One region of the Pseudarthrobacter sp. fls2-241-R2A-168 genome, then DNA from elsewhere that is predicted to be linked to it. Evidence: riboswitches for the same ligand, from Rfam matches in the RefSeq annotation. Region 1 holds a riboswitch; the other holds the start of a gene.

Region 1 (4,209 bases):
GGTCCAGGATGCACTCGTGGGCTACCAGTCCCCCTTCACCGGTGTACAGGACGGGGAAGAAGTCATTCAGCCGGGCGGCGACGTAGTTTGCTGCCAGCAGCGCGGACTTGGTGGCTTCGGTGAGCCCCTGTCCGCCCATCAGCTTCACGTAGGCCCAGGAGATGGGCAGCACGCCCGCGGAGCCGTACTTGGACGCGGAGATCGGCACGTCGTTTCCTTCGGTCCACGTGGCCGCGTTGCCGGGCATAAACGGTGCGAGGTGTGCCTTGGCAGCAACCGGTCCGACGCCGGGTCCGCCGCCGCCGTGCGGGATGCAGAAGGTCTTGTGCAGGTTAAGGTGCGAGACGTCGCCGCCGAACTTGCCCGGCTGCGCCAGCCCCACCAGGGCGTTCAGGTTGGCACCGTCGATGTACACCTGGCCGCCGGCCGCGTGGATGGCGTCGCAGACTTCGCGGACGTCGGCGTCGTACACACCGTGGGTGGACGGGTAGGTGATCATGATGCAGGACAGGGCGTCCTTGTGTGCCTCGATCTTGGCGTACAGGTCGGCGTGATCGATGGTGCCGTCGGCAGCAGTAGCGACGACAACAACCTTCATGCCCGCGAGCACAGCGGAAGCGGCGTTGGTGCCGTGGGCGGAAGCCGGGATCAGGCAGATGTTGCGCTGCTGATCACCACGGGAGTGGTGGTACCCGCGGATCGCCAACAGGCCCGCGAGCTCGCCCTGCGACCCGGCGTTCGGCTGGATGGATACCTGGTCATACCCGGTGATCTCTGTCAGCTGTGCTTCCAGGTCCGCAATGAGTTCGCGCCAGCCCTCGGTCTGGGAGTCCGGGGCGAACGGGTGGATTGAAGCGAACTCGGGCCAGGAAATGGCTTCCATCTCGGCGGTGGCGTTCAACTTCATGGTGCAGGAGCCCAGCGGGATCATGGTGCGGTCCAGCGCCAGGTCCCGGTCAGAAAGCTTCCGGATGTAGCGCAGGAGCTGGGTCTCCGAGCGGTGGGTGTTGAACACCGGGTGCTGCAGGAAGTCGGAGGAACGTTCGACGGCGGCGTCCAGGGCGAAACCGTCCGTCACCTCTGCCTGGGTGGCGCCAAAGGCGGCCAGGACGCCGTCGACGATTGCCGCCGTCGTCGTTTCATCGGTGGAGAAGCCCACCGTGTCCGCATCAATGCTGCGCAGGTTGATGCCCTTGGCTTCGGCGGCGGCGACGATGCCCGCGGCCTTCCCGGGGACGGAGACCGTCACGGTGTCGAAGAAGCTGGTGTGCAGCACGTCGAAGCCGGCGGCTTTGAGGGACGCTGCGAGAGTCTTGGCGTGGGTGTGCGCGGACCGGGCGATCGCCTTCAGGCCCTCCGGGCCGTGGTACACCGCGTACATCGAGGCAACGATCGCCAGCAGCGCCTGGGCGGTGCAGATGTTGGAGGTGGCCTTCTCACGGCGGATGTGCTGTTCGCGGGTCTGGAGGGCCAGACGGTAGGCGGGCACTCCGGCGTTGTCCTTGGAAACCCCCACCAGGCGGCCGGGCATGGAGCGTTCCAGGCCCTTCTGCACCGCCATGTAGGCGGCGTGCGGGCCGCCGTAGAACAGCGGGACGCCAAAACGCTGGGCGGAGCCGACGGCGATGTCGGCGCCCTGCTCGCCGGGAGGCGTAATGAGGGTGAGGGCCAGGAGGTCGGCGGCAACAGTCACCAGGGCTCCGCGTTCCTTCGCCTCGGCGATGACCGCGGTGTGGTCAAAGACCCGGCCGGAGGCGCCGGGCTGCTGGAGGACAACGCCGTTGACGGCGCCGTCGGGTAGTCCCTGGGCGAGGTCGGCGACCTCCACCTCGAAGCCGAGCGCCTCGGCGCGGCCCTTGACGATGGCGATAGTCTGCGGCAGGCAGTCCGCATCCAGCACCGTCTTGCCGTCCCGGGCGGCTGCGTTCTTGTTGGCCCGGCGCATCATCAGCACGGCCTCGGCGACGGCGGTGGCTTCGTCCAGCAGGGAAGCATTGGCGATCGGCAGCCCCACCAGGTCCTCGACCATGGACTGGAAATTCAGCAGTGCTTCGAGGCGGCCCTGGGATATCTCGGGCTGGTAGGGCGTGTAAGCGGTGTACCAGGCCGGGCCCTCAAGAATGTTGCGGCGGATCACCGGCGGGGTCACGGTGTCGTAGTAGCCCTGGCCGATCATCTGCACAGCGGTCTTGTTCTTCGCCGCCAGCCGCCGCAGCTCAGCGAGCGCCTCGACTTCGCTCAGGGCGCCGGCCAGTGCCAGTGCCGAATCCTGGCGGATGTCCTTGGGCACGGCGGTATCAACCAGTGCGTCCACGGTGTCGTAGCCGACGGCTTTAAGCATGGTGTCGACGTCGGCCTGGCGGCGGGCGCCGATATGCCGGTCAACGAAGGTGGCAGCCGGAGCAGTGGCGGGATTGGCGGAGGCTGGAATGGCGGAGGCCGAAATAGCAGTCACGAGGAACTCCATACATAAGGCGGCGCAGGGTACGCCACATCGATTCGGGTCCTCCCCGCTCTGTAACTGGACCTGAGAGTTTCCGCGGTCCCTGCTTGCGCCGGTCCCGCTTGCACCGTCGGTGAGCACAGCAGTCCAGGAACCGGGACGGTTTCCCGGGGCGGACAGCGTGCTGCTTTCCAGAGGTGCCTCGCCGCGGCGGTACATGGGCCTGTGAGATTCCTGGGGAGGTATTGCTCCTACGGCGCCTGCTTGTACCTTCTGGCAGAACTCTCCCGCCGCAGATCAAAGGCTATTCAATTAGGTTGTTTTTGCTGGCTGCCGGAACGGCCGGCACATGGACCAATTCTCCTACGCCGCCGTCCCCCGGGCAAATGAACGGCTAGCCCCGCAGCCGGTCGACGGCGGCCAGCAGTTCCTTCACATCCGCCTCCCGGCTTCCGGGCTTTCCGGACGGCCCGCTCTCCCACATGGCATTGAAGTACAGCCCGTCCCCCATGTAGAGGACAGCTTTTGCCATGGCCGGGCCCACATCCTTGCCGATGAGCTCCAGCCACTGGTGCTGGATCGCAGCGAAGCGGCGGCGTGCTTCCTCGTGGGCCACTTCAGCCAGGCGCGTGGCGGCGACGAAGGACCGGTCCATGGGGGTGTCGGACCAGAGCGATGACCGGATGAAATAGGCGGCCGCCCCTTCCGGTGCCGCCGCCATGGCGTCAAGGTCCTCCCCCGCCAGGCGGTCCAGCCGTTCAAGGGTGGCCGCGATCAGCGTTTCCTTGTTGGGGAAGTGGTACAGCAGCCCGCCCTTGGAGACGCCTGCCCGCTTCGCCACGGCGTCCAGGGTGGCGGCACGCTCCCCCACATCGATCAGGAGTTCTTCAAAGGCATCGAGGACTGCGTCCCGCGCCACGGGTTTTCTGGCCATGGTTCCAATCATGCATTGACGGGAACGGGTTTCTTAACTGTACCGTCCGGACGGTATAGTTAAACGATGACCGCTTCCTCCGCATCGCAGCAAAACCACACCCGCCTGAACGCCACAGCGGGTCAGGCACCTGTTTCACCCCGGAGGGCGGGGCGCGACTGGCTCGCGCTGGCGCTTCTGATGTTCCCGGTCCTCCTCGTCGCCGTCGACAACACGGCACTGACGTTCGCGCTGCCCGCGATAGCGCGGGCACTGGACACCTCCGGCGTCGAACTGCTGTGGATCGTGGATGCCTACCCGCTCGTGCTGGCCGGGCTGCTGGTTGCCATGGGCAGCCTGGGTGACCGGATCGGGCGGCGCCGGCTGCTGATCATCGGCAGCATCGGCTTCGCCGCAGTGTCAGCCGCAACGGCTTTCGCTCCCAGCGCCGGCTGGCTGATCGCAGGCCGCGCCGCACTGGGGTTCTTCGGAGCCATGCTGATGCCCTCCACGCTGTCCTTGATCCGGAACATCTTCCCGGACCCCAACCGCCGCCGGCTGGCCATCGCCATCTGGGCCGCCGGGTTTTCCGGCGGTGCCGCCCTGGGGCCGATCTTCGGCGGCTGGCTGGTGGAACAGTTCTGGTGGGGAGCAGTCCTCCTGGTGGCAGTGCCCATCATGCTTCCGCTGCTGGCATTTGGCCCGGCGTTTATTCCGGAGTCCCGCGACCCCAACCCGGGCAGGGTGGATGCGCCGAGCATCCTGCTTTCGCTGTTGACCATGGTGCCGGTGGTCTACGGCATCAAGGAGTACGCCACCGAAGGACCAAACCCCGCGGCCCTGGGAAGCATCG
Region 2 (4,209 bases), on a different contig from region 1:
TGGCTTCGATGAAGCGGTCGATCTCCGCGAGGTCCTCGGACTCGGTGGGCTCCACCATCAGCGTGCCGGCCACCGGGAAGGACAGCGTGGGTGCATGGAAACCGAAGTCGATGAGGCGCTTGGCCACGTCCTCGGCCGTGACGCCGGTCTTGGCCGTCAGGTCGCGCAGGTCCAGGATGCACTCGTGCGCCACGAGGCCGCTTTCACCGGTGTAGAGGACCGGGAAGTGCTCGTCCAGCCGGGCGGCAACATAGTTCGCAGCGAGCAGCGCGGACTTGGTGGCCTCGGTGAGGCCTTGGCCGCCCATCAGCTTCACGTACGCCCAGGAAATGGGCAGCACACCGGCGGAACCGAAGCGGGAAGCGGAAATCGCGACGCCGTGACCAGCCGCGGCGTTTTCGGAAGAACCGTTGTTCGCATCCCCCGGCATAAACGGTGCCAAGTGCGCCTTGGCAGCAACAGGTCCGACGCCGGGTCCTCCACCGCCGTGCGGGATGCAGAACGTCTTGTGCAGGTTCAGGTGCGAGACGTCGCCGCCGAACTTGCCCGGCTGCGCCAACCCGACGAGGGCGTTCAGGTTCGCGCCGTCAACGTACACCTGGCCGCCGGCCGCGTGGATCGCATCGCAAACCTCGCGGACGTCGGAATCGTACACACCGTGGGTGGACGGGTAGGTGATCATGATGGCCGAGAGGACGTCCTTGTGGGCCTCGATCTTGGCCTGCAGGTCCGCGTGGTCAATGGTGCCGTCGGCAGCAGTAGCGACGACAACAACCTTCATGCCGGCCAGGACGGCGGAGGCGGCGTTGGTGCCATGCGCCGATGCCGGGATGAGGCAGACGTTGCGCTGCGCTTCGCCGCGGGAGTGGTGGTAGCCGCGGATTGCGAGCAGGCCCGCGAGCTCGCCCTGGGAACCGGCGTTGGGCTGGATGGACACCTGGTCGTAACCGGTGATCTCGGCGAGGTCTGCTTCCAAAACGGAAATCAGTTCACGCCAGCCGACCGTCTGGGAGTCCGGAGCGAACGGGTGGATCGAGGCAAATTCCGGCCAGGAGATGGCTTCCATCTCTGCGGTGGCGTTCAGCTTCATGGTGCAGGAACCCAGCGGGATCATGGTGCGGTCCAGCGCCAGGTCCCGGTCGGAGAGCCGGCGGATGTAACGCAGCAGCTGGGTCTCGGAGCGGTGGGTGTTGAACACCGGGTGCTGCAGGTAGGTGGAGGTGCGCTGCACGGATGCCGGCAGCTCGAAACCCTCGGCAGACGCAATGGGACCGGCACCAAAGGCGACAACAACCGCGGAGAGGACCTCCGGCGTCGTGGTTTCATCGACGGACACGCCAACTGTGTCCGCGTCGATGAGGCGCAGGTTGATGCCGCGGGCTTCGGCGGCGGTGATCACCTTGGCGGCCTTGCCGGGCACGCGGACAGTGATGGTGTCGAAGAAGGTGTCGGATACCAGTTCGCGGCCGGCGATCTGCAGTGTGGTGGCCAGGGCGCGGGCGTTGTTGTGGACGGTTTCGGCGATCGCCTTCAGTCCGTCGGGGCCGTGGTAGACGGCGTAGAAGGACGAGACGATGGCCAGCAGCGCCTGCGCGGTGCAGATGTTTGAGGTGGCCTTCTCGCGGCGGATGTGCTGCTCGCGGGTCTGCAGGGCCAGGCGGTAGGCGGGGACACCGGCGTTGTCCTTGGAAACACCCACGATGCGGCCCGGAAGCGTGCGCTCCATGCCGTCACGGACGGCCATGTACGCGGCGTGCGGTCCCCCAAAGAACAACGGCACGCCGAAGCGCTGGGTGGAGCCGACGGCAATGTCCGCGCCCTGCTCGCCCGGAGGCGTGATCAGGGTGAGGGCCAGGAGATCGGCGGCGACGGTAACCAGCGCGCCGCGGTCCTTGGCCTCGGCGATGACGGCGGTCTGGTCCCAGACGCGGCCGGAAACGCCGGGCTGCTGGAGGACCAGGCCATTGATATCGCCGTCGGGCAGGCCGTCCGTAAGATCGGCGATTTCCACCTCGAAGCCGAGAGCTTCGGCGCGGCCCAGCACGATGGCGATGGTCTGCGGGAGGAGGTCGGCGTCCAGGACGGTCTTGCCGTCCTTGGCCGTTTTGTTCTTGTTGGCCCGGCGCATCAGCAGCACGGCCTCTGCCACGGCGGTGGCTTCGTCCAGCAGGGAGGCGTTGGCCACGGGAAGTGCGGTGAGGTCCTGCACCATGGTCTGGAAGTTCAGCAGCGCCTCGAGCCGGCCCTGCGAGATTTCAGGCTGGTAGGGGGTGTAGGCGGTGTACCAGGCGGGGGCCTCGAGGATGTTTCGGCGGATCACCGGCGGGGTCACAGTGTCGTAGTAGCCCTGGCCGATCATCTGCACGGCCATCTTGTTTTTTCCGGCCAGTTTACGGAGCTCGGCGAGGACCTCGACTTCGCTGAGGGCGCTCTCGAGGGTGAGCGGCTTGTCCTGGCGGATAGAATCCGGGACTGCGCTGTCAACGAGGCCATCGAGGGTGTCGTAGCCGACGGCCTTGAGCATGGTGTCGATGTCGGACTGGCGGCGCGCGCCGATATGGCGGTCTGCGAAGGTGGTGGGGGACGATTGAACCGTCATAAGAGGAACTCCATAATTCAGGTGGTGCCGAAGCACCACGTTGATTCGGGTTCCTCCCCGCTCTGTATTGGACCTGAGAGTTTTGCGTTGTCCTGCTGTTTTGCAGGGCGCCGCTTGCACCGTCGGTGAGCCCGGTTGCCCGGACTGCTTTCCAGAGTTGCCTTGCCGCGGCGGTACGTGGGCCTGAGAGATTCCTGGGGAGGATTTGCTCCTACGGCGCCTGCAGAACGTACCGGCAGGACTCTCCCGCCGCAGATCATCAGCATGTGCCACTGGTGGGTGACACGGCTCACACCTTACCGGAGTCGGGGGCAGGAAGCAAAACGGCGCCTCCCAGCCGGGCGGGCGGACGACGGCGGCACCTCCCGCCGTCGTCCTGACTCCTCCGCGTTAGGGGCGCCGGCGGGGACACCCTTTGGCGGGGCCTGAGACAATGGCCGAATGGAGATCGCCCTGGGACTTCTGGTTCTCGTTGCGGTGGTGTGCGCCGGAAGTGCGCTGGGCCGGAAGCTGAACATTTCGGTGCCGCTGCTGCTGGTGCTGGCGGGAGTGATCGGTTCCTTCCTCCCGTTTGTTCCGGACATTGAACTGAACCCCGAGCTGGTCCTCGTGGGCCTGCTGCCGCCGCTGCTGTACGCCGCGGCGCTGCGGACGTCCCTGTTCGATTTCGGTTCCAACCGCCGCGCCATCGGGCTGCTATCGGTGGGCTATGTCATCTTCGGGACCATCACGGTGGGACTGGTGGTCTGGTGGCTGTTTCCGGAGATTCCGCTGGCCGCAGCGATCGCCCTGGGTGCGGTGCTGGCGCCGCCGGATGCGGTGGCTGCCACATCCATCGCCCGGAAGGTGGGGATGCCGCGCAGGATTGTCACCATCCTGGAAGGTGAATCCCTGGTCAACGACGCCACCGCGTTGATCTGCCTCCGGGCAGCGATCGCTGCCATCTCCGGGTCCGTGTCCGCGGCCGGGATCGCCGGAGACTTCCTGCTCGCCGTGGGCGGCGGTCTGGTGGCGGGCCTGGCCGCGGCCTATGTGCTGACCATGCTGCGCAAACGCATCCGGAACGTCGCGATCAACACTTCCACGTCCCTGGCCGCCCCCTTTGTGGCGTACCTGCCGGCGGAGGCCATCCACGCCTCCGGCGTGCTCGCCGTCGTCGTTACTGGCTTGGTGATGGGCACAAAGGCGCCGTCCATGCCCAACGGTGCCGCCCGGCTGAGCCAGCGCAGCAACTGGAACACCGTGCAGTTCCTGCTGGAAAACTCGGTGTTCCTGCTGATCGGGCTCCAGGTCCGGACCATCATCGAGGGCGTCCAGGACGATTCCCTGGGTGCTGGCCGGATCTGGGCTGGTTGCGCCCTGATCCTGCTGGCGGTGCTGGTACTCCGGCCGGTGTGGGTGTTCCCGGCCACCTACCTCCCCCGCCTGATTCCTGCCGTGCGGCGCAGCGACCCGTCGCCGCCCTGGCAGTTCCCGGCGATCGTCTCGTGGGCCGGGATGCGTGGGGTGGTCACCCTCGCCGCGGTGCTGGTGCTGCCCGAGGACCTGGAGCACCGTTCAGTGCTGATCCTCGCTGCCCTTGTGGTGGTGGGCGGCACGCTGACGCTGCA

Evidence for each region. A riboswitch is a leader RNA that binds a small molecule or an ion and turns the genes downstream of it on or off. The one in region 1 is predicted to bind glycine.
Region 2: it holds a riboswitch for glycine, as region 1 does, so the genes downstream of both, gcvP (aminomethyl-transferring glycine dehydrogenase) here and gcvP (aminomethyl-transferring glycine dehydrogenase) in region 1, are expected to answer to the same signal.

The regions. Positions count from the first base shown of each region.
Region 1 is NZ_JARVSG010000010.1:235,459-239,667, forward strand. Features, by position in the region: gene gcvP (aminomethyl-transferring glycine dehydrogenase) at 1-2,467, opposite strand, end outside; glycine riboswitch at 2,506-2,643, opposite strand; glycine riboswitch at 2,645-2,743, opposite strand; gene QRN11_RS08130 (TetR/AcrR family transcriptional regulator) at 2,838-3,377, opposite strand; gene QRN11_RS08135 (MFS transporter) at 3,444-4,209, shown strand, end outside.
Region 2 is NZ_JARVSG010000016.1:63,247-67,455, reverse strand. Features, by position in the region: gene gcvP (aminomethyl-transferring glycine dehydrogenase) at 1-2,599, opposite strand, end outside; glycine riboswitch at 2,652-2,759, opposite strand; glycine riboswitch at 2,761-2,858, opposite strand; gene QRN11_RS11385 (Na+/H+ antiporter) at 3,041-4,209, shown strand, end outside.